Regions from separate parts of the Streptomyces sp. NPDC018029 genome, predicted to be linked through region 3. Evidence: predicted binding sites of a transcription regulator. Region 3 holds the regulator's gene; each other region holds the start of a gene.

Evidence for each region. Region 3 encodes HrcA, which represses chaperone genes, less so after heat shock. Its sites were predicted from a motif close to TTNGCACTCNGNNNNNCNGAGTGCNAA; they were not measured.
Region 1: the regulator HrcA is predicted to act here: its motif matches at 3,836-3,862, upstream of groL (chaperonin GroEL).
Region 2: the regulator HrcA is predicted to act here: its motif matches at 4,372-4,398, upstream of groL (chaperonin GroEL).

The regions. Positions count from the first base shown of each region.
Region 1 is NZ_JBIRFV010000003.1:157,481-165,372, reverse strand. It holds gene ACH4D5_RS09410 (LysR family transcriptional regulator) at 1-479, opposite strand, end outside; gene ACH4D5_RS09405 (MOSC domain-containing protein) at 561-1,241, shown strand; gene ACH4D5_RS09400 (SDR family NAD(P)-dependent oxidoreductase) at 1,251-2,024, shown strand; gene groL (chaperonin GroEL) at 2,198-3,826, opposite strand; gene groES (co-chaperone GroES) at 3,940-4,248, opposite strand; gene ACH4D5_RS09385 (polysaccharide deacetylase family protein) at 4,766-5,692, opposite strand; gene ACH4D5_RS09380 (methyltransferase domain-containing protein) at 5,775-7,025, shown strand; gene ACH4D5_RS09375 (RNA polymerase sigma factor) at 7,022-7,892, opposite strand, start outside.
Region 2 is NZ_JBIRFV010000005.1:169,824-177,715, reverse strand. It holds gene ACH4D5_RS17105 (esterase/lipase family protein) at 1,216-2,526, shown strand; gene groL (chaperonin GroEL) at 2,618-4,243, opposite strand; gene ACH4D5_RS17095 (cold-shock protein) at 4,573-4,776, opposite strand; gene ACH4D5_RS17090 (MoaD/ThiS family protein) at 5,196-5,471, opposite strand; gene thrC (threonine synthase) at 5,558-6,877, opposite strand; SAM riboswitch class I at 6,871-6,999, opposite strand; gene ACH4D5_RS17080 (glucosyl-3-phosphoglycerate synthase) at 7,176-7,892, shown strand, end outside.
Region 3 is NZ_JBIRFV010000001.1:510,788-518,679, reverse strand. It holds gene hemW (radical SAM family heme chaperone HemW) at 1-824, shown strand, start outside; gene ACH4D5_RS02300 (DUF3097 domain-containing protein) at 841-1,659, opposite strand; gene ACH4D5_RS02295 (MBL fold metallo-hydrolase) at 1,695-2,429, opposite strand; gene hrcA (heat-inducible transcriptional repressor HrcA) at 2,585-3,601, shown strand; gene dnaJ (molecular chaperone DnaJ) at 3,602-4,741, shown strand; gene ACH4D5_RS02280 (nitronate monooxygenase) at 4,999-6,072, shown strand; gene ACH4D5_RS02275 (16S rRNA (uracil(1498)-N(3))-methyltransferase) at 6,069-6,809, shown strand; gene ACH4D5_RS02270 (hypothetical protein) at 6,933-7,559, shown strand; gene ACH4D5_RS02265 (S41 family peptidase) at 7,631-7,892, shown strand, end outside.

The DNA.
Region 1 (7,892 bases), on a different contig from region 3:
CTCCACTCCTCCGCCGCCGTCGCCCCTTCGTACCGGAACGCCAGCGCCACGTCGCAGTCGCCCTCGCGCAGCATCTCCACGGAGCGCGGCGGTTCGGCCTCCACGAGCGACACGCGCGTGCCGGGATGTGCCGCACGCAAGGCCGCGAGGGCGCAGGGGACGAGGGTCGAGCTGCCGCTCGGGAAGGAAACGAGCCGGACCCGGCCCGCGCGCAGGCCCGCGATCGCGGCGACCTCCTCCTCGGCGGCGGTGAGCCCGGCGAGGATGCCCGCCGCGTGCCGGACGAGGGCCTCGCCCGCCTGCGTCAGGCGCATCTCACGGCCCGTGCGGATCAGCAGCGGCGTGCCGGCCGAGGCTTCGAGTGCCTTCATCTGCTGGCTGACGGCGGGCTGGGTGCAGCCGAGCTCACGGGCCGCGGCCGAGAAGGAGCCGGTGGCGGCCACGGCGCGCAGCACACGGAGATGACGGGCCTCGATCATGGTTCGATCATAAGCGACGCTTGGACATGTCGCGAAATATTACGTCGCGTCTTTGAGGGTGACTCCCTTAGCCTGCCTGCCATGAAGCTTCTTTCTGTCAATGTGGGCCGCCGCAAGCCGTCCGACCACACCGCCGCGCCCTCCGGTCTCACCGGCATCGACAAGCGTCCGGTTCCCGGACCCGTGCGCGTGGCCGCGCCGGGCGCGAAGGGGGTCGGCGGCAGCGGCGTCGAGGGTGACGAGATCTCCGACCTGCGGCACCACGGAGGCGACGACCAGGCGGTGTACGCCTACGCCCGCGAGGACCTCGACGCCTGGGAGCGGACGCTCGGGCGGGCCCTGCCCGACGGCTCCTTCGGCGAGAACCTCACGACGTCCGGGGTCGACGTGAACGGCGCGAAGATCGGCGAGCGCTGGCGGATAGGTGCCGATCTGGTGCTGGAGGTGACGAGCGGCCGCATTCCCTGCCGTACGTTCCAGGGCCACCTCGGCGAGAAGGGGTGGATCAAGCGGTTCACCGAGGGGGACGCCCCCGGCGCGTATCTGCGGGTCATCGAACCGGGTGAGATCCGGGCCGGGGACCGCATCGAGATCCTGCACCGGCCGGCGCACGAGGTCACCGTCGGCCTGCAGTACCGGGCCGTCACGACGGAGAAGGCGCTGCTGCCGCAGCTGCTCGCGGCGGGCGACGCACTGCACCCGGAGACGGCCGCACGCGCGCGCAAGTACGTGGCGCAGCACGCGGTCACGGGATCTCACTAGCCTTGGGCCATGACTACGGCTCTGATTACGGGATCTACCGCCGGCATCGGCGCCGCCTTCGCGCGGCGCCTCGCGGGTGACGGGCACAACCTCGTGCTGGTGGCTCGCGACACCAAGCGGCTGCGCGAACAGGCGACCGAGCTGCACGACCGGCACGGCATCGAGGCGGAGGTGCTCACCGCCGACCTCGCGACGGACGCGGGCATCGAGGCGGTCGAGGAGCGGCTGTCGAACCGGCGGGACGCGGTCGACCTGCTGATCAACAACGCGGGGTTCGGCAACAAGGGCCGCTATCTGGAGGTGTCGCTCGAGGACGAGCTGACGATGCTCAAGGTGCACTGCGAGGCGGTGCTCCGGCTGACGTCGGCGGCGACGGCGTCGATGCGGGACCGCGGCCGCGGCGGTGTCGTGAACGTGGCGTCGGTGGCGGCGTTCGTGCCGCGCGGGACGTACGGCGCGTCCAAGGCGTGGGTCGTGCAGTTCACGCAGGGCGCGGCGAAGGACCTGGCCGGGTCCGGGGTGCGGCTGATGGCGCTCTGCCCCGGCTTCGTACGCACGGAGTTCCACCAGCGTGCCGGGATGGGTACGTCGAACATCCCCAACTGGATGTGGCTCGACGCGGACAAGCTGGTCGCGGTCGCCCTGGCCGACCTCGCCCGCGGCAAGACGCTGTCCGTCCCCGACCCGCGGTACAAGGCGCTGATGGGGGTGGTGAAGGTGACGCCGCGGAATCTGCTGGGCGGGGTCACGTCGCGGACGGGCCGCAAGTACGGGCCGCAGTAGCTTCCCGGGGAGGGGACGCCCCTTAAGGGGCGCGGGGAACTGCGCGAGGACGGACCACGGCCCGCACCCGTCCACGTGAGCGCAACCCGGCAGACGCGAAGCCGGAATGGGCTGAGGCCCGGCTCCCCGTAAGGGAAGCCGGGCCTCAGTCACCGTTCAAGCGAGCGCAGCGGTCAGTGCGAGTGGCCGTGACCGTGGCTGTGACCGGCGTCGGCCTCTTCCTCGGCCGGCTTCTCGACGACCAGGGTCTCGGTCGTGAGGAGCAGGGAGGCGATCGACGCGGCGTTCTCCAGGGCGGAGCGGGTGACCTTGACCGGGTCGATGACGCCGGCCTTGACCAGGTCGCCGTACTCACCGGTCGCGGCGTTGAAGCCGAAGCCCTTCTCGAGCTCGGCGACCTTCGAGGTGATGACGTAGCCCTCGAGGCCGGCGTTCTCGGCGATCCAGCGCAGCGGCTCGACGGCGGCGCGGCGGACGACGGCGACACCGGTGGCCTCGTCGCCCTCCTTGCCGAGGTTGCCCTCGAGGACCTTGACGGCGTGCACCAGGGCGGAGCCACCACCGGAGACGATGCCCTCCTCGACCGCGGCGCGGGTCGCGGAGATGGCGTCCTCCAGACGGTGCTTCTTCTCCTTCAGCTCCACCTCGGTGGCGGCGCCGACCTTGATGACGCACACGCCGCCGGCCAGCTTCGCGAGGCGCTCCTGGAGCTTCTCGCGGTCCCAGTCGGAGTCCGTGGCCTCGATCTCGGCCTTGATCTGGGCGACGCGGGCGTCGGCGTCGGCCTTGTTGCCGCCGCCGTCGACGATCGTGGTGTCGTCCTTGGTGATGGTGACGCGGCGGGCGGTGCCGAGCACGTCCAGGCCGACCTGGTCGAGCTTGAGGCCGACCTCCTCGGCGATGACGGTGGCACCGGTGAGGGTGGCCATGTCGCCGAGCATCGCCTTGCGGCGGTCGCCGAAGCCGGGGGCCTTCACCGCGACGGCGTTGAAGGTGCCGCGGATCTTGTTCACGACCAGGGTCGACAGGGCCTCGCCCTCGACGTCCTCGGCGATGATCAGGAGCGGCTTCGAGGAGTTGGCCTGGATGACCTTCTCGAGCAGCGGCAGGAGGTCCTGGATCGACGAGATCTTGCCCTGGTGGATCAGGATGTACGGGTCGTCGAGGACGGCCTCCATACGCTCCTGGTCGGACACCATGTACGGCGACAGGTAGCCCTTGTCGAAGGCCATGCCCTCGGTGAAGTCGAGCTCCAGGCCGAAGGTGTTGGACTCCTCGACGGTGATGACACCGTCCTTGCCGACCTTGTCCATCGCCTCGGCGATGAGCTCGCCGACCTGCGGGTCCTGGGCCGACAGACCGGCGACGGCCGCGATGTCGGCCTTGTCGTCGATCGGGCGGGCGGTGGCGAGGAGCTCCTCGGAGACGGCCGCGACGGCGGCGTCGATGCCCTTCTTCAGGGCGGCCGGGGAGGCGCCGGCGGCGACGTTGCGCAGGCCTTCCTTGACGAGGGCCTGGGCGAGCACGGTGGCGGTGGTGGTGCCGTCACCCGCGATGTCGTTGGTCTTGGTCGCCACCTCCTTCACCAGCTGGGCGCCGAGGTTCTCGTACGGGTCGTCGACCTCTACCTCGCGGGCGATGGTGACGCCGTCGTTGGTGATGGTCGGGGCGCCGAACTTCTTGTCGATGACGACGTTGCGGCCGCGGGGGCCGATCGTCACCTTGACCGTGTCGGCAAGCTTGTTGACGCCGCGCTCAAGGGCGCGACGGGCGTCCTCGTCGAACTTCAGGATCTTCGCCATGGGAGCGATTCAGCCCTCTCGAAAACTCGGTTGTAACGAACTACGCCCCTCGCCGCCCGGCAATCAGCGGGGTGACCAGGGGCGCAGCTCGGAAAGCAAATCTGCTGGGTGAACTACTTCTCGACGATCGCGAGCACGTCGCGGGCCGAGAGGACGAGGTACTCGTCACCGTTGTACTTCACCTCGGTGCCGCCGTACTTGCTGTACAGCACGACATCGCCGACCTTCACGTCGAGCGGCAGGCGCTCGCCGTTCTCGAAGCGGCCCGGGCCCACGGCGAGGACAGCACCCTCCTGGGGCTTCTCCTTCGCGGTGTCCGGAATGACCAGGCCGGAGGCCGTGGTCTGCTCGGCGTCGAGCGGCTGGACCACAATGCGGTCCTCAAGCGGCTTGATGGCAACCTTGGAGCTGGCGGTCGTCACGATCCGGTCTCCCCCTTCGGAGATCTCACGGGGTTAAGAGTCTGAGGTGTGGCGACCAGGTGGATCCGTCGTCGCGGGTGCCGGACCTGCCCGTCGCTGTTGGCACTCTCCAGTGGGGAGTGCCAGAAGCGAGACTAGGACGCGGGTTAGCACTCGGTCAAGCGGAGTGCCAATCGGCTGCGCGCCGGGCGTCAGCGGAGGGGGGTACTCGTTGCCCCTTCGGGGCAACGGGTTGCGGTCGTCCGGGGTTCCCCGTCGGCGACAGGGGGGCGCCTCGGTTCTTCGTGCTCGGCACCGTGGGCTGTGCCCACCCGTTCCGCCCAGCGGAACGCCTGCCCACAGCGGCGAGCGTCCGGTTCTCCCGTGGGCTTGCGTGAGGGGAGTTTCTCCGCTGCCTTTCTGCCCAGTCGCTCGATCGGGTCCACCGAATCCGCGCAGCCCGTGAGCAGTGCGGGCGCGAGTGCTCCGCACAGGAGGGCCGCGGCGAGGATGCGGCGGTGCGCTCGCGCCCGCGGGGTCACAGGTAGTCCTCCAGCCTGGCCACCGCGTACCCCTTGGCGGTGACGGTCTTCATGACCCGGCGGACCATGTCGGGCATGGTGCCCTTCCAGTCCTCACGCCCCCGGAAATGCGTGAGGATGATGTCGCCGGGGTGCAGGTCCTTGTCCCACTCGCGCCACTCCATGCGGTCGGCGAAGGCCTCCGACGCCCAGAGGGGCACCGCCTTGATCCCGCAGGCCTTGGCGGCGCGCAGGGTGTCCTCGTTGTAGTTGCCGTACGGCGGGCGGAAGAGCTTGGGGCGTTTGCCGTAGCGCTTCTGGATGACGTCCTGCATGCCGCAGATCTCGCGGCGCTGACCCTCGTACGAAAGTCCGGGCATGTAGGGGTGGTTGAGGGTGTGGTTGTTCAGGACGACGCCGCGGGACTGCATCTTCTTGAAGTAGGCATAGTCCTCCTTGACGAGGTAGTCGCTGAGGAACGCGGTGTACGGGATCCGCAGGTCGCTCATCATCCTCAGCAGCGCCGGGTCCTTCTCGGCACCGTCGTCGATGGTCAGGAAGACGACCTTCTTCTTGGTGGGGATGGTCGTGAAGACCGGCGGCAGGCCCTTGTGCCCCTTGACCTCGAAGCCCTTGCGGGTGGTGAGCCGCGGCTTGGTCCGGGGTGGCGCGGGTGCCGCGAGCGGGGTCTTCGCCAGGCCCCAGCGTTTGGCCGCCGCGGCCCGTGCCACCTGGACCGCTGCGAGTTTCCTGGCGTAGGCGTCGAGGGCGCGGGCGGGTGGGGCGTTGAGCGGCTGCTGGCCGTGGGCGGGTCTCACGCCGTCGGATTCGTCCCCGGAGACGCAGCCCGATGCGATCGCCGCGACGGACAGGGCGGCCACCAGGACACGCACCTGATTCTTCCGCCTTCTGGCGGATTCTTCCTTTTGTCGTACTAGTTGCATGGCGCCGGATCCTCGCAGTTCAAGGCCGTGGCGAGGGCCCGACACCGCCACCGGCCGACCACCATCCACCGACTGGCCCACAATGGGGCAGGTGAACGACCCGAACACGCCGAGCGGCCACGAGACCGACCTCGGCGACCCCCTCGCCGCCTTCGCCGCCCTGCGCACCGACGAGGGCCTTGCCCTGCTCGACGAGGTGCGGGACGTCGAGCCCGCGCAGGAGCTCGCCGCCGCCACCCGGCTGCGCCGCACGCACCCGGCGCTCCTGGTCTCCGCCGCCATCGCGCAGGCCCGGCTGCGCCGCCGAGCCGCCGCGAAGTTCGGCGCCGAGGACGCGGCCCGGATGTTCTTCACGCCGAACGGCGTCGAGCAGTCCACGCGCGCCTCCGTCGCCGCCCACCGCGCCACGAGCTTCCGGGACCTGGGCGTCCGTTCACTCGCCGACCTCTGCTGCGGCATCGGCGGCGACGCCATCGCGCTCGCGCGGGCCGGGATCTCCGTGCTCGCTGTCGACCGCGACCCCCTGACCTGCGCGGTCGCCCGCGCCAACGCCGACGCCCTCGGTCTCGCTGACCTCATCGAGGTCCGGGAGGCGGATGTCACCGAGGTGGACACCTCCGCGTACGACGCCGTCTTCGTCGACCCGGCACGGCGGGGCGGGCGCGGCCGGATCTTCGACCCCGAGGCCTACTCCCCGCCCCTGTCCTGGGCGATCGGCGCCGCGCTCGAGGCCACGCTCGCCGCGCTGAAGATCGCGCCCGGCATCCCGCACGAGGCGATCCCCGCCGAGGCCGGCGCCGAGTGGATCTCGGACGGCGGCGACGTGAAGGAGGCCGTGCTGTGGTTCGGCACGGACACCCCCGCCTCGCACCGCGCGACGCTCCTGCCCGGCGGCGCCTCCCTGTGGACCTCGCTCGCCGCGATGCTGCCGGACCCGGAGGTGCGTCCCGTCGGGCGTTACCTGTACGAGCCGGACGGCGCCGTCATCCGCGCCCACCTGGTCGCCGAGGTCGCCGCGCGGGTCGGGGGCGGGCTCATCGACGAGACCATCGCGTACGTCACCTCCGACGCCCGGCACGACACCCCGTACGCCACCGCGTACGAGATCACCGACCAGCTGCCCTTCAACGTGAAGAAGCTGAAGGCGCTGCTGCGGGAGCGCGGGGTCGGCATCCTCACCGTCAAGAAGCGCGGCTCCGCCGTCGAGCCGGAGGAGCTGCGGCGCAAGGTGAAGCCGCAGGGGAAGAACGCGGCGACCGTCTTCCTCACCCGCGTCGCGGGCGCCCCGACCATGCTGATCGGCCACCCGGTCACCCGGGGGACACAGCCCTAACAGCCGGCCGCCCGCTCCAGCAGCAGTTCGCGTTCCCGCATGTTCCTGGCCAGCGACGCCGCCCGCTCGAACTCCGCGCGGGCCTCCGCCCGCCGGCCGAGCCGCGCCAGCAGGTCACCGCGCACGCTGGGCAGCAAGTGGTAGTCGCGCAGCGCGGACTCGGCGGCGAGCGCGTCGACCAGGACCAGGCCGGCCTCCGTGCCCTGGGCCATCGCGACCGCGACCGCCCGGTTCAGCTCGACCACCGGGGAGGGGGCGCGGGCGGCGAGCAGGCCGTAGAGGACGGCGATCTGCTGCCAGTCGGTGTCCTCGTACGTGTGCGCGTGCGCGTGGCAGGCGGCGATCGCGGCCTGGAGGGCGTACGGACCGAGGCCCCCGGCGGGCGAGGCCGCCATGCTCTGCGCCCGCGCGAGCGCGGCGAAACCGCGCCGGATCAGCAGCTGGTTCCAGCGGGTGCGGTTCTGGTCCTTGAGCAGCACGGGCTCGCCTGAGGGGCCCGTGCGCGCCGCCGTGCGCGAGGCCTGCAGTTCCAACAGCGCGGCCAGGCCGTGCACTTCGGACTCGTCGGGCATCAGGGCGGCGAGCACCCGGGCGAGGCGCAGCGCGTCCTCGCACAGGGCGGGGCGCAGCAGGTCGTCCCCCGCCGTGGCGGCGTACCCCTCGTTGAAGATCAGGTAGATGACTTCGAGGACCGAGCCGAGGCGGGCGTCGCGGTCCGGGCCGTAGGGGACCTCGAAGTCGATGCCCCCGGCGGCGAGGGCGCGCTTGGCGCGCACGATCCGCTGCGCCACGGTCGACTCGGAGGCGAGCACGGCGCGGGCGATCTCGCCGGTGGTCAGGCCGCCGAGGAGGCGCAGCGTGAGCGCC
Region 2 (7,892 bases), on a different contig from region 3:
CCCTGCCACGCCCCGCGCGCCGTCACGCAGGGCCGGTCATGGAGAGATTCTGGGCGCAGTGGGCTCGGATGCCGGGGGCGCATCGGCTAGTCATGGGGGCGTGCGGCAGACGAATTCGCAACTTCGCGAAAGTAGGTCCCCGAGGGGCAGCCTCTCCCGCCCCGGCCGGGACGGCGCATCGGTCGTGAAGAGGGGGCGCACGGCCTCCCCATTCGCAACTTTCCCAAAGTTGGTCCCCGAGCGGGACCTCTGCCTCCCGGCCGGAGCGGCGCCTTGGTCGTGAAGAGGGGGCGCGCGGCTCCTCCATTCGCAACTTCGTGAAAGTTGGTCCCCGGCAGGCGGCCTTTCCCGCCCGGTCGGGGCAGCGCATTAGTTGTGAAGGGGGGCGCGCGGCCTCCTCGTTCGCAACTTTGTCGAAGTAGGTGCCCGGGAGGGGCGGGGCCCCGGGCCTGCCCGGCACCATGGACCGTGACGGGCACGCACGATGAGCCGGGCCGCACCCGGCTACGAAGGGTGATGACCCGGCCAGCAGGGCCGCGCCGGGCGGCCGAGCCCGGACCATGGCCCGCGCTCACGATGGGCCGGTCCGCACCCGGCCGCGAGAGCCGATGACCCGAGCGGCGAAGCCGGGGGCCGGGGGGCCGAGCTCCGACCGTGACGTCGACCCACGATGGACCGGGCCGCACCCGGCAGCGAAACGGGATGACCCATCCCAGGGATACCCGTCGGCCCCACCCCTGGCCGTCCGGGTCAAGGTCAACGTGCGGTGGAGGGGCGGGAGTCAAGGGTGGAGCGGAGCGGAATCGGCGTAGCCGACGCGACCGCAGGGAGCGCCCTTTACTGCCGGCCCGGAGGCGCCACACTCCGGAAAGTCCGGGCGGCCCCGGTCACCATCAAAGTCGCAGGCCAACCGAAGTCACCACCCCGCCCACCCCGGTCGGCTTCGCGACAGAGTTGACGCCCCCCGGCGGGAGCCGGCCCGTGGCGAGTTGGCCGACGCGCCGCGCCCCGCCAGGGTGCGGCGGCAAGGAACCCCCGTACGACCCAGGCCAAGGCCCCCCACCCCACCCGTCACACGCGTACGCGGCCGAACTCCCCCTGTCCGAAAGGCCCCCGGCCCCGGCGCGGATTGCCGCGAGCGGGTGTCGGCGACTACTCGACGTATCAAAGATGGCACCGGACGTCACCACACCAGCGCGACCGGAGGGGACCCTCATGAGCAAGCGCAACGAACCCGACCGGCCGGACCGGGCCGAGCAGCCGGTTCAGCCCGATCTTCAGGAGATGGACGAGCGGGAGGTGGCCGAGGCGATCGGGTCGGCCGCCCGCATCACCCTCGCCCCGGGCCCCCGCGAGGCCCGCGAGGCCCCCGCCGCCGCCCCGCAGCCCGACGACGAGTGGGCGCTGCCCGGCGGCACCGCCTGGGTGTACCTCGCCGACCGGGCGAAGGGCCTGACGCGGCCCGTCGTCATCAGCGACGGCTTCAGCTCGGGACCGAGCGACCTCGACTTCTCCTGGGAGATCATGGAACGCGGCCCGTTCCCGTTCCTGAGTGCTCTGCGCGGCCGCGGGTACGACGTCATCCTCGTCGGCTTCGACGAGCGGAGCGCGTCGATCCTGGAGAACGCCGAGGTCGCCAGGGCCGCGATCCTGGAGACCATCGCGCGGCGCAACGGCGATCACCCGCTGACGGTCGGCGGATTCAGCATGGGCGGACTCGTCACGCGGTACGCGCTCGCCAAGATGGAGCACGACGGCGGGACGGGCGAGAACGACCACCAGACCGCCCTGTACTTCTCGTACGACAGCCCGCACCGCGGCGCCTGGATACCCGTCGCGCTGCAGTCGTTCGCGCACTACATCCGGCGCCTCAACGCGGCGTTCTCGAACCAGATGAACAGTCCGGCCGCCCGCCAGCTGCTGTGGCAGCACATCAGCGAGTGGGGCGACACCCCGGACACGGACAAGGAGCGCGGCACCTTCCTCGCCGAGCTGGACCGGGTGGGCCGCTGGCCCTCGCGGCCGAAGAAGATCGGCGTGTCCAATGGCTCCCGCATCGGCGAGAGCAACGGCATCCCGGCCGGCGAGCAGGCCTTCCACGGCAAGGGCCTGGCCATCACCGGCACCCACCTGTACACGCAGTCCGCGGGCGAGGACCAGCTCGTCGCCCAGCTGCGGGTGGTGACCCTGCGCAGGCCCCGCATCCGCACCACGGGCCTGCCCGAGATCGACGGCGCGCCGGGCGGCACCCTGGAGGGCTTCGGCATCCTCGCCGACGAGCTGAACAAGATCCCCGCACTGATCGGCCTCGGCTCCGAGGCGGACTTCCGCGAGCACTGCTTCGTGCCGACGGTCAGCGCCATCGCCCTGCGCGACATCGACACCCACGAGAAGCTCTACGCGCCGGTCACGGCCTCCGCGGAGGAGGAGAGCGAGCTGGACGAATTCCTCTGCGCCTCCCGGAACGAGGGCCACACCCTGGTCACCGAGGAACTCTGCACCTGGATCATGGACCGCCTGCCGTAGGGCGGGACGGGAAACGCCCGAGGGCGGCACCCCTTCGCGAGAAGGAGTGCCGCCCTCGGTACGTACGGGACAGTGATCAACCAGAGGTCGATCAGAAGTCCATGTCACCGCCCGGCATGCCGCCGCCGGCCGGGGCAGCGCCCGCCTTCTCCGGCTTGTCGGCGATGACGGCCTCGGTGGTGAGGAACAGCGCGGCGATGGAGGCGGCGTTCTGCAGGGCAGAGCGCGTCACCTTCGCCGGGTCAAGGATGCCCTCGGCGATCATGTCGACGTACTCACCGGTCGCGGCGTTCAGGCCGTGGCCGACGGTCAGGTTGCGCACCTTCTCGACGACGACACCGCCCTCGAGGCCGGCGTTGACCGCGATCTGCTTCAGCGGGGCCTCGAGGGCCAGCTTCACAGCGGCGGCACCGGTGGCCTCGTCGCCCTCAAGCTCCAGCTTCTCGAAGACCTGGGAGGCCTGCAGCAGGGCCACGCCACCACCGGCGACGATGCCCTCCTCGACGGCCGCCTTCGCGTTGCGAACGGCGTCCTCGATGCGGTGCTTGCGCTCCTTGAGCTCGACCTCGGTCGCGGCACCGGCCTTGATGACGGCCACGCCGCCCGCGAGCTTCGCCAGGCGCTCCTGGAGCTTCTCGCGGTCGTAGTCCGAGTCGCTGTTCTCGATCTCGGCGCGGATCTGGTTGACGCGGCCCTGGACCTGGTCGCTGTCACCGGCACCGTCGACGATGGTCGTCTCGTCCTTGGTGATGACGACCTTGCGGGCGCGGCCGAGCAGGTCGAGACCGGCGTTCTCCAGCTTGAGGCCGACCTCCTCGGAGATGACGGTGCCACCGGTGAGGATGGCGATGTCGCCGAGCATGGCCTTGCGGCGGTCACCGAAGCCCGGGGCCTTGACGGCGACGGACTTGAAGGTGCCACGGATCTTGTTGACGACCAGCGTGGACAGGGCCTCGCCCTCGACGTCCTCCGCGATGATCAGCAGCGGCTTGCCCGACTGCATGACCTTCTCCAGGAGCGGAAGGAGGTCCTTCACGTTGGAGATCTTGGAGTTGACGATCAGGATGTACGGGTCGTCGAGCGACGCCTCCATACGCTCCATGTCGGTGGCGAAGTACGCCGAGATGTAGCCCTTGTCGAAGCGCATACCCTCGGTGAGCTCCAGCTCCAGACCGAAGGTCTGGGACTCCTCGACGGTGATGACGCCTTCCTTGCCGACCTTGTCCATCGCCTCGGCGATGAGCTCGCCGATCTGGGTGTCGGCGGCGGAGATGGAGGCCGTCGAAGCGATCTGCTCCTTGGTCTCGACATCCTTCGCCTGCTCGAGCAGGGCGCCGGAGACGGCCTCGACGGCCTTCTCGATGCCGCGCTTGAGGGCCATCGGGTTGGCACCGGCGGCCACGTTGCGCAGACCCTCGCGCACCAGGGCCTGGGCCAGGACGGTCGCGGTCGTCGTGCCGTCACCGGCGACGTCGTCCGTCTTCTTCGCGACCTCCTTGACCAGCTCGGCGCCGATCTTCTCGTACGGGTCCTCGAGCTCGATCTCCTTGGCGATGGAAACACCATCGTTGGTGATCGTGGGGGCGCCCCACTTCTTCTCGAGGACGACGTTGCGACCCTTGGGGCCCAGGGTCACCTTGACGGCGTCGGCGAGCTGGTTCATGCCGCGCTCGAGGCCGCGCCGTGCCTCCTCGTCGAACGCGATGATCTTGGCCATGTGAAGTGGTCCTCCCGGACGGGGTGGAAACGCAAACGGACCGTGCTGGTGCCCGCGACGGACGGACTGCGTGCCGTGTGGTTCCTTGCCCCACGCGGCCTGCGGACCTCACCGACCCGATCCAAGTTCTGTCACTCTCACTCGGAGAGTGCTAAGCCCAATGATTAGCACTCGACCCCCACGAGTGCAAGGTGCTCCCGCCAGATCCGCCCGGCGCGCGGGAGCACGGACGCCCCCCGGGGGCCCGCACCGGACGCACACGAGGGGCCCGTACCCCTGTGGGATACGAGCCCCTCGCGATGCTTGCTTCGGTGGTCGATCGCGCCGAGCTAGACGGCGAGCTTGACCATGTCCGCCTGCGGACCCTTCTGGCCCTGCGAGATCTCGAACTCGACTCGCTGACCTTCTTCAAGGGTGCGGTAGCCGTCCATCTGGATCGCGCTGTAGTGGACGAAAACATCCGCACCACCGTCGACCGCGATGAAGCCGTACCCCTTCTCCGCGTTGAACCACTTGACGGTGCCCTGAGCCATGCCTAACTCCCCTATTACTGGCCCTTGCACAGGACCGCACTTCGCGGACCCGGGTCAGACCTCACCCCCCACTGATTGGGGGTGTGCGCCGGAACGCGTCGACCGCCGCTGAATGTATCTGTCCAACTGCCGTCTGCAACAGGTCAATCGGACGAGAATTCTGGGCGCGCCCGATCGGTAATATGCGGAGAATTCACCGGAATCCAGGGCAAGTCGGGCCGGGCAAAAGGCACATGGGGCTCAAATGGGCAGTGCGCTTTGGCTACTTCTTGTCGGCTCCGGGCCGACTTCGTATATGCACTCGGCACTGACGGCGAAGCACGCTTCCCAACTGTACCGCGCTCAACCAAGCAGAATTGCCCCCTCCGCTTCTCTCGCGGAGGGGGCAATTCGAATTACGCAGGGTGCTTGCGAAAAGGTCAGCCGCCGGCGACGGCGGGAATGATCGAGACGCCCGAGCCGTCCGGCGTGGCCGTCTCCAGGCCCTGCTCGAAGCGGACGTCGTCGTCGTTCACGTACACGTTGACGAAGCGGCGCAGCTTGCCCTGGTCGTCCAGGACGCGGGCGGCGATCCCGGTGTGGTTCTTCTCCAGGTCGGCGATGACCTCACCCAGATTCGCCCCTTCGGCGGCAACCTCGGCCTTGCCGCCGGTGTAGGTGCGCAGAATGGTGGGGATGCGAACGTTGACACTCATGGTTCACCTCAGGGGGATACGGGCCCCGTAAGGGGCGCGGGGAACTGCGCGACCAGCCACAACGGCCCCGCAGGGAAGCAACAACCTCAGCCGGCAAGGCCCGCGGAGCGAAACGCCTCAAGGCTCGGCTTGATCGTGGCGGTGGCCTGCGAAGTCTCGGCGACAGCGTCAAGCGTCTTCAGGCCGTCCCCGGTGTTCAGGACCACCGTGGTGAGGGCCGGGTCGAGAAGCCCCGCCTCGAAGAGCTTCTTCGTGACGCCCACCGTCACACCCCCCGCGGTCTCCGCGAAGATCCCTTCCGTGCGGGCGAGCAGCTTGATCGCCTCGACGACCTGCTCGTCGTTCACGTCCTCGACCGCCCCGCCCGTGCGGCGCGCGATGTCCAGGACGTACGGCCCGTCGGCGGGGTTGCCGATGGCCAGCGACTTGGCGATGGTGTTCGGCTTCTGGGGGCGTACGACGTCGTGGCCGGCCTTGAAGGCGGTCGACACCGGCGAGCAGCCCTCGGCCTGCGCGCCGAAGATCTTGTACGGCTTGTCGGCCACCAGGCCGAGGGCGATGAGCTCCTTCAGCCCCTTGTCGATCTTCGTGAGCTGCGAGCCGGAGGCGATGGGGATGACGAGCTGGTCGGGCAGCTCCCAGCCGAGCTGCTCGCAGATCTCGTACGCGAGGGTCTTGGAGCCCTCGCCGTAGTACGGCCGCAGGTTGACGTTGACGAAGCCCCAGCCCTCGCCCAGCGGGTCGCCGATGAGCTCGGAGCAGAAGCGGTTCACGTCGTCGTAGTTGCCCTCGATGCCGACGAGTTCACCGCCGTAGACCGCGGCCATGACGACCTTGCCCTGCTCCAGGTCGTGCGGGATGAACACGCAGGAGCGGAAGCCGGCGCGGGCGGCGGCGGCGCCGACGGCGCCCGCGAGGTTGCCGGTGGAGGAGCAGGAGAGCGTGGTGAAGCCGAAGGCGCGCGCCGCTTCGAGGGCCTGCGCGACGACGCGGTCCTTGAAGGAGTGCGTGGGGTTGCCGGAGTCGTCCTTGACGAACAACTTGCCCTGCTCGAAGCCGAGTTCACGGCCGAGGTTGTCGGCCTTGACGAGCTGGGTCCAGCCGGGGTTCAGGTTCGGCTTGTCGGCCACGTCGGCGGGGACGGGGAGCAGCGGGGCGTAGCGCCAGATGTTGGCGGGGCCTGCCTCGATCTGCTTGCGGAGGGCTTCCGGGTCGCCGAGCGGCAGGTCGTACGCGACTTCGAGGGGGCCGAAACACTCGACGCAGGCGAAGATCGGGCCGAGCGGGAACGTGGTGCCGCACTCACGGCAGGAGAGGCCGGAGGCGGGCCCGAGGTCGACGGAAGGGGTGGTGCTCTGGGTGGCGACGGTCTGCACAGCCATGGAGGCGAGGCCCTTTCTCCTCATCTTCCTCGCGACGCATCTCGCCGCGAGACGGAATTGGCACCTTCCCCACCGTGACCTCGCGGTCGGCGGGAGGGTTGCCGGGGCTTCAACGGGCCGTTTCCCTCTGCCCCTCTGGATGAGCGGTTTTCGATTATGGGTTTCAGTTGTCGATCTCAACGCGGCGGTGACCCCGACATGCGATGGTCACCGGCGTTGTTCAAGACTGTAACCGAAGCCCCGGACCCTTGAGATAGTCGTCCGAACCGCGAGATGGATCACATCGATCACCTCATCGATCACCTATGGGAGGACCGCGACCGTGCTGGAAGAGGTCGAGCGCTGGCTCAGCAGGCGTTCCTGGTCCGTCGCCGACCGGCCGCCGGCCCGGCTCGCCGAGGCCAAGCGCGCCGGCGGCGCCTCGGTGAGCGTCGTGCTGCCCGCGCTCGACGAGGAGGGGACGGTCGGCGAGATCGTCGCCGAGATACGCCGCGAGCTGATGGAGAAGGTCCCGCTGGTCGACGAGCTGGTGGTGATCGACTCCGGCTCCACGGACCGTACGGCCGAGGTCGCCGCGGCGGCGGGCGCGAAGGTCGTCCGCAGGGACGAGATCCTGCCGCGCGTCCCCGCGGTCCCGGGCAAGGGCGAGGTGCTGTGGCGCTCGCTGCTCGCGACGAGCGGTGACATCGTCGCGTTCGTCGACGCGGACCTGCGGGAGTTCTCCGCGGACTTCGTCTCGGGGATCGTGGGACCGCTGCTCACCGACCCGGACGTGGCCTTCGTGAAGGCGATGTACGACCGCCCGCTCGGCGAGGCCGCCGGGCAGGGCGGCCGGGTGACGGAGCTGATGGCGCGGCCGCTCCTGAACATGCACTGGCCGCAGCTTGCGGGGTTCGTCCAGCCTCTCGGCGGCGAGTACGCGGCCCGCAGGTCGCTCCTGGAGCGGCTGCCGTTCCCCGTCGGGTACGGCGTGGAGCTCGGCCTGCTCGTCGACGCGCTGCACACGGTGGGCCTGGACGCGCTGGCACAGGTGGACGTC
Region 3 (7,892 bases):
TCGACGCGGCGTATCTGAGCGAGCTGCGGGAGGGCGGGTTCAACCGGGTCTCCTTCGGCATGCAGAGCGCGAAGCAGCACGTCCTGAAGGTGCTCGACCGTACGCATACGCCCGGGCGGCCCGAGGCGTGCGTCGCCGAGGCGCGGGCGGCCGGGTTCGACCACGTGAACCTGGACCTGATCTACGGCACGCCGGGCGAGACCGACGACGACTGGCGGGCCTCGCTCGACGCGGCGATCGGGGCCGGTCCCGACCACGTGAGCGCCTACGCGCTGATCGTGGAGGAGGGCACGCAGCTGGCCCGGCGGATCCGGCGCGGGGAGGTGCCGATGACCGACGACGACGTCCACGCGGACCGGTACCTCATCGCCGACGAGGTGCTGGGCGGCGCGGGCTTCGACTGGTACGAGGTGTCCAACTGGGCGACGTCCGAGGCCGGGCGGTGCCTGCACAACGAGCTGTACTGGCGCGGGGCCGACTGGTGGGGCGCCGGGCCGGGCGCGCACAGCCACGTGGGGGGCGTGCGGTGGTGGAACGTCAAGCATCCCGGGGCGTACGCGGGGGCACTGGCGGGCGGGGGGTCGCCCGGGGCCGGGCGTGAGGTGCTCTCCGCCGAGGACCGGCGGGTGGAGCGGATCCTGCTGGAGCTGCGGCTGCGGGAGGGATGTCCGCTGTCGCTGCTGAGGGAGGCCGGCCTGGCCGCCTCCCGGCGGGCGCTGACGGACGGGCTGCTCGAAGCCGAGCCCTATGGGGCCGGGCGGGCCGTGCTGACGCTGCGGGGCCGGTTGCTGGCCGACGCGGTGGTGCGGGACCTGGTCGACTAGGTCTCGCACCACCGCGTCACGGCAGGGTGACGAAGTCGATCAGTTCTTCGACCCGGCCCAGGAGCGGGGGCTCCAGGTCCTTGTAGGAGTGGACCGAGTTCAGGATGCGCTGCCAGGCCGCGCCGGTGTTCTCCGGCCAGCCCAGGGCTCTGCACACGCCCGTCTTCCAGTCCTGGCCGCGTGGCACGCGGGGCCAGCCGGGGATGCCGACGGAGGCGGGTTTCACCGCTTCCCATACGTCGATGTAGGGGTGGCCGACCACCAGGGCGTGGGCGCTGGTGACCTCCGCCGCGATGCGGGACTCCTTGGAGCCGGGGACCAGGTGGTCGACGAGGATGCCGAGGCGGGCGTCGGGGCCGGGGGCGAACTCGGCGACGATCCCGGGGAGGTCGTCGATGCCTTCCAGGTACTCGACCACGACGCCCTCGATGCGGAGGTCGTCGCCCCAGACGCGTTCGACGAGTTCGGCGTCGTGACGGCCCTCCACGTAGATACGTCCCGCGCGGGCGACCCGGGCCCGCGCCCCGGGGACGGCCACCGAACCGGAGGCGGTACGGGAGGGACGTACAGGAGCAGAAGCCTGCGTGGGCCGGACCAGGGTGACCGGGCGGCCGTCCAGGAGGAACCCGCGGGGCTCCATCGGGAACACGCGCTGCTTGCCGAAGCGGTCCTCCAGCGTCACCGTCGGGCCCTGCGCCGTCTTCTCGCAGCGGATCACCGCCCCGCAGAAACCGGTGCTCAGCTCCTCGACCACGAGGCCGGCGTCCGCCGCCACCTCCGGTACGGGCTTCGGCTTCTTCCAAGGGGGCGTGAGGTCGGCGGAGTACTGGCGCATTCCGGTGACGATAGGAAGAGCGGAAGGCGTTGCGGTCACGACACGCCGAAGCGGGCTGCCAGTGTGGCGCGTTGCGCGCGGACAAATGCCGCATTCACCGTGGCGCCGTGTCCGGGGACGTACAGCGCGTCCTCGCCGCCCAGGTCGAGGAGGCGGTCCAGCGCCGCAGGCCACCGCTTCGGCACCGCGTCCGGGCCCGCCTGCGGTTCGCCCGACTCCTCGACGAGGTCACCGCAGAAGACGATCTCCGGTGCGCCGTCGGTGCCGGGGACGAGGACCGCCAGGTCGTGGCCCGAGTGGCCGGGCCCGATGTTCGCGAGCAGCACCTGGAGGCCGCCCAGGTCGAGCGTCCACTCCCCGCACACCAGGTGGTGCGGGTGGACCAGCAGGTCGGCGGCCTCCGCCGCCGCGTCCGCGTCCAGGCCGTGGCGTACCGCGTCCTCGCGCAGTTCCTCGCGGCCCTTGGTGAAGACCGTCTCGATGCCCACCGCCCCGTACACCTCCACGCCCGCGAAGGCGGCCGCGCCGAGGACGTGGTCGAAGTGCGGGTGGGTCAGCGCGAGATGGGTGACCCGGCGGCCCCCGCCGAGGATTTGCCGGGCCTGTGTCCGCAGGGCCGCGCCCTCCGCGAGGCTCGACCCGGCCTCGATCATGAGGGCCGCGTCGTCCCCGACGACCAGCCCCGCCGTACAGTCCCAGCGGGGCAGGCGGCGCCGCCCCACGCGCGGTGCGAGCCGCTCCCAGCCCGCCGCTTCCCATGCCGGCGTCACGTTCATACGGTGACGCTATCCGCACGCGCGGTGTTCGGCAGCCGCTGTCTTGCCGGGGCCGTACCCGACGGCCGTACACTGACCCTTTGAAAGGCTGGCACTCGCCCGCGGTGAGTGCCAGGCGGGGCTCACAGAGACAGCTGGAGGTGTGCGCGATGCTCAGTGAACGCAGGCTCGAAGTGCTGCGCGCCATCGTCCATGACTATGTGGGGACGGAGGAGCCCGTCGGCTCGAAGGCGCTCACCGAGCGGCACCGTCTGGGGGTCTCCCCGGCCACCGTCCGCAATGACATGGCGGCGCTGGAGGAGGAAGGGTTCATCGCCCAGCCCCACACCAGCGCGGGGCGCATCCCGACGGACAAGGGGTACCGCCTCTTCGTCGACAAGCTCGCCGGCGTCAAGCCGATGACCGCGCCCGAGCGTCGCGCCATCCAGAACTTCCTCGACGGCGCCGTGGATCTCGACGACGTCGTGGGGCGTACGGTGCGGCTGCTCGCGCAGCTGACCCGGCAGGTCGCCGTCGTGCAGTACCCGTCGCTCACCAGGTCGACGGTGCGGCACGTGGAACTTCTCTCGCTGGCTCCGGCCCGGCTGATGCTCGTACTGATCACCGACACGGGACGGGTCGAGCAGCGCATGATCGACTGCCCGGCGCCGTTCGGCGAGAGTGCGCTCGCGGACCTGCGGGCCAGGCTGAACAGCAGGGTCGCGGGGCGCCGGTTCGCGGATGTGCCACAGTTGGTGCAGGACCTGCCCGAGGCCTTCGAGACCGAGGACCGCGGCACGGTCGCGACGGTCCTCTCCACCCTCCTCGAAACGCTCGTGGAGGAGACCGAAGAACGGCTGATGATCGGCGGAACCGCCAATCTCACCCGCTTCGGACATGACTTTCCCCTCACCATCCGGCCCGTTCTCGAAGCCCTTGAGGAGCAGGTCGTGCTCCTCAAGTTGCTTGGTGAGGTGCAGGATTCGGGCATGGCCGTACGGATCGGTCACGAGAACGCCCATGAGGGGCTCAGCTCCACGTCCGTGGTCTCGGTCGGCTACGGTTCGGGAAGCGAGGCAGTCGCCAAACTCGGCGTGGTCGGACCGACCCGCATGGACTATCCGGGAACGATGGGAGCAGTACGCGCAGTGGCACGTTACGTCGGACAGATCCTGGCGGAGTCGTAAGTGGCCACGGACTACTACGCCGTACTCGGCGTGCGCCGCGACGCTTCCCAGGACGAGATCAAGAAGGCCTTCCGGAGGCTGGCGCGTGAGCTTCACCCGGATGTGAATCCGGATCCGAAGACTCAGGAGCGCTTCAAGGAGATCAACGCCGCGTACGAGGTGTTGTCGGACCCGCAGAAGAAGCAGGTCTACGACCTCGGCGGCGACCCCCTGTCCCAGTCGGGCGGCGGCGGAGGCGCGGGCGGCTTCGGCGCCGGCGGCTTCGGCAACTTCTCCGACATCATGGACGCGTTCTTCGGGACGGCGTCGCAGCGCGGCCCGCGCTCGCGCACGCGTCGCGGCCAGGACGCCATGATCCGCCTGGAGATCGACCTCGAAGAGGCCGCCTTCGGGACCACCAAGGACATTCAGGTCGACACGGCTGTCGTCTGTACGACCTGCAGCGGCGAGGGTGCCGCGCCGGGGACGTCCGCCCAGACCTGTGACATGTGCCGCGGTCGCGGTGAGGTGTCGCAGGTCACGCGGTCCTTCCTCGGGCAGGTCATGACGTCGCGGCCGTGCCCGCAGTGTCAGGGCTTCGGCACCGTCGTGCCGACGCCGTGCCCCGAGTGCGCGGGCGACGGGCGGATCCGCTCGCGCCGGACCCTGACGGTCAAGATCCCGGCCGGTGTCGACAACGGCACGCGGATCCAGCTCGCGGGCGAGGGCGAGGTCGGCCCCGGCGGCGGCCCCGCCGGTGACCTCTACGTCGAGATCCACGAGCTGCCGCACGCCGTCTTCCAGCGGCGCGGCGACGATCTGCACTGCACGGTGACGATCCCGATGACCGCGGCGTCGCTCGGCACGAAGGTGCCGCTGGAGACGCTGGACGGCCTGGAGGAGATCGACATCCGGCCCGGCACGCAGTCCGGCCAGTCGGTACCGCTGCACGGGCGCGGCATCACGCACCTGCGCGGCGGCGGACGCGGCGACCTCATCGTGCACGTCGAGGTCCTCACGCCGACGAAGCTCGACCCCGAGCAGGAGCGGCTGCTGCGCGAGCTGGCGCAGCTGCGCGGGGAGGAGCGGCCCACGGGGCAGTTCCAGCCGGGGCAGCAGGGGTTGTTCTCCCGCCTCAAGGATGCGTTCAACGGGCGGTAGCGCCTTGAGCGGTGGCCTTGTCGGTCACCTGCGGGGCGGTGGGGGCTGGTCGCGCAGTTCCCCGCGCCCCTGAAGACGACCGTCCCGCGCCCCTTGAAGGGGCCCGGAACGGGCCTTCAAGGGGCGCGGGGAACTGCGCGAGCAACCCGGGACGGCCCGCAGTTGCCGACGGCGGTCGATGGGGCAGACGAGGCGGCGCACACCCGGCGCGGGGTACGCGATTCGGCACGGTCGAAGGAGCGTGGCACGATGCGTGCATGTCCTCCGCACTGACCGCTCTCTGCCGCCATCCGATCGTGCAGGCCCCCATGGCGGGCGGCGCCTCCGGGCCGCAGCTGGCCGCGGCCGTCGCCGAGGCCGGCGGGCTCGGGTTCCTCGCCGCCGGGTACAAGACGGCCGACGGGATGTACCAGGAGATCAAACAGTTGCGGGGGCTGACCTCGCAACCCTTCGGCGTCAACCTCTTCATGCCACAGCCCGACACCGCGGACCCCGCGGCCGTCGAGGTCTACCGCAGCCAGCTCGCCGGCGAGGCCACCTGGTACGAGACGGAGCTCGGCGACCCGGACAGCGGGCGTGACGACGGGTACGACGCCAAGCTCGCGATCCTCCTCGACGACCCGGTGCCGGTGGTCTCCTTCACCTTCGGGTGCCCCACCCGCGACGTCCTCGACGCGTTCGCGCGCGTCGGCACCCTGACCGTCGTCACCGTCACCACGCCGGAGGAGGCCCAGACCGCGCAGTGGGCCGGCGCCGACGCCGTGTGCGTGCAGGGCATCGAGGCGGGCGGACATCAGGGCACGCACAAGGACAACCCCGAGGCCGACGGCTCCGGGATCGGGCTGCTCTCCCTCATCACCCAGGTCCGCGAGACCGCGCAGATCCCGATCGTCGCGGCCGGCGGGCTGATGCGCGGCGCGCAGATCGCCGCGGTGCTCGCGGCGGGCGCGGACGCGGCGCAGCTCGGCACGGCGTTCCTCGTCACCCCCGAGTCGGGCGCCAACGCCCTGCACAAGCAGGCCATGACCAACCCGCTGTTCGTACGGACCGAGCTGACCCGGGCGTTCTCCGGGCGCCCCGCGCGCGGTCTCGTCAACCGCTTCATGCGCGAGCACGGTCCGTACGCCCCCGCCGCCTACCCCCAGGTCCACCACCTCACCAGCGGTCTGCGCAAGGCCGCGGCCAAGGCCGGTGACGCGCAGGCCATGGCGCTCTGGGCCGGACAGGGCCACCGGCTCGCCCGGGAGCTGCCCGCCGGGCAGCTCGTGGAGGTCCTCGCCGCCGAACTGGCCGAGGCCAGGGCCTCGTCGACGGCGGAGGGCGCCGCGTGACCGCCCCCGTCTTCGTCGTCGAGGACTTCACCGCGGGCGCCGACGGGCGGTACGTACTGGACGGCCCGGAGGGGCGGCACGCCGTCTCCGTGAAGCGGCTGCACGCCGGTGAGGACGTCGTCCTGACCGACGGCGCCGGGCGGTGGGCGCAGTGCGTGGTCCTCGACACCGAGGGCAAGGACCGGCTCGTCGTGCGGATGGACGCCGTGGCCGAGGAGCCCGAGGAGTCGCCCCGCATCACCGTCGTACAGGCGCTGCCCAAGGGCGACCGCGGCGAGCTGGCCGTGGAGACCATGACCGAGACCGGCGTCGACGCCGTCGTGCCGTGGACCGCGTCCCGCTGTATCACCCAGTGGAAGGGCGACCGCGGTCTCAAGGCCCTCGCCAAGTGGCGGGCCACCGCACGCGAGGCGGGCAAGCAGTCGCGCCGGGTCCGCTTCCCCGAGGTCGCCGACGCCGCGTCGACCAAGCAGGTCGCGGCGCTCCTCGCCGGCGCCGACCTCGCGGCCGTCCTGCACGAGGAGGGCAGCGAACCGCTGGCCACGGCGGAGCTCCCGACGGCCGGGCACATCGTGCTGGTGGTCGGCCCCGAAGGGGGCGTGTCCCCGGACGAGCTCGCGGTGTTCGCCGAGGCGGGCGCGAAGCCGTACCGCCTCGGGCGCAGCGTGCTGCGCACCTCGACCGCGGGGACCGCGGCGACGGCGCTGCTCCTTGGGCGTACGGGGCGCTGGTCCTGACCCCACCTCGCGTCAAGCGGCCGGGGTTGAGCCGTTTCCGGTCGACGTGACTCCCGGCCGCGAGGGGACAGATGGCCGCAAGGGGCCTACCGCACCGGCGTACGCGGTGGCACTCTGCCGCCCATGGGGGCATTGAGACGGTTACGCGGCCGGGTGCCGGGCAAGCGGCGTCCGACGATCCTGTACGCCGTCGGGCTGGCCGGCGCCGCCGCGCTCGGCGTCACCGCGTGCGATCCCGTGGACGGTGAGCTGAACACCTCCGCGGTCGCGCTCACCACGGACGAGATGGCCACCAAGGAGCTGGAGCGGCAGAAGGCCGACGTGGCGTGGCTCAGCTGTACCGCCAGCTTCGACGACAGGGTCACCCCGCGCGGCAGGTCGGCGTCGGCGGACGCGGTGGTCGACGTGGACTGCCAGGGCGAGACCGACGACGGCAAGGACATCGGCGTCAAGGGCAAGGTGCACTCCGTCGCCGACGGCCGCTGCGTACGCGGCGACCTCACCGCCAAGGTCGACGGCAAGCAGTGGTTCCGCGTCGACGTGCTGGGCAACTGCGGTGCGGACGACGGCAATGGCGACGGTGACGGCGGTGACGACCAGCCCTCCGACCAGCCCTCCGATCCGCCCGACTCCCACCGGCCGCCGCCCTCCCACGACCCGCCCGACCCCGCACCCACCACCACCGTCACCGTGACGGTCACCCCGGACCCGCCGCCCCACCCGACCTGCCACTGCGTCCCCGGCAAGTGATCCGCCCTCTGTCGGCCACCGGGTGATCCGCCCTCTGTCGGCCCGCCGAGACCGTGCCTAGGCTGGTCGGCGTGACAGAGGCAGCGCACTCCGCGTATCTCCGGTTCCCGCACATCCACGGCGAGTTGGTCGCGTTCACGGCCGAGGACGACGTCTGGGTCGCGCCCCTCGACGGGGGCCGCGCCTGGCGGGTCAGCGCCGACAACGTGCCCGTGAACCACCCCAGGATCTCCCCGGACGGCACGACCGTCGCCTGGACCTCCCGCCGCGACGGGGCACCAGAAGTGCACATCGCGCCCCTTGAGGGCGGCCCTACCAAGCGGCTGACGTACT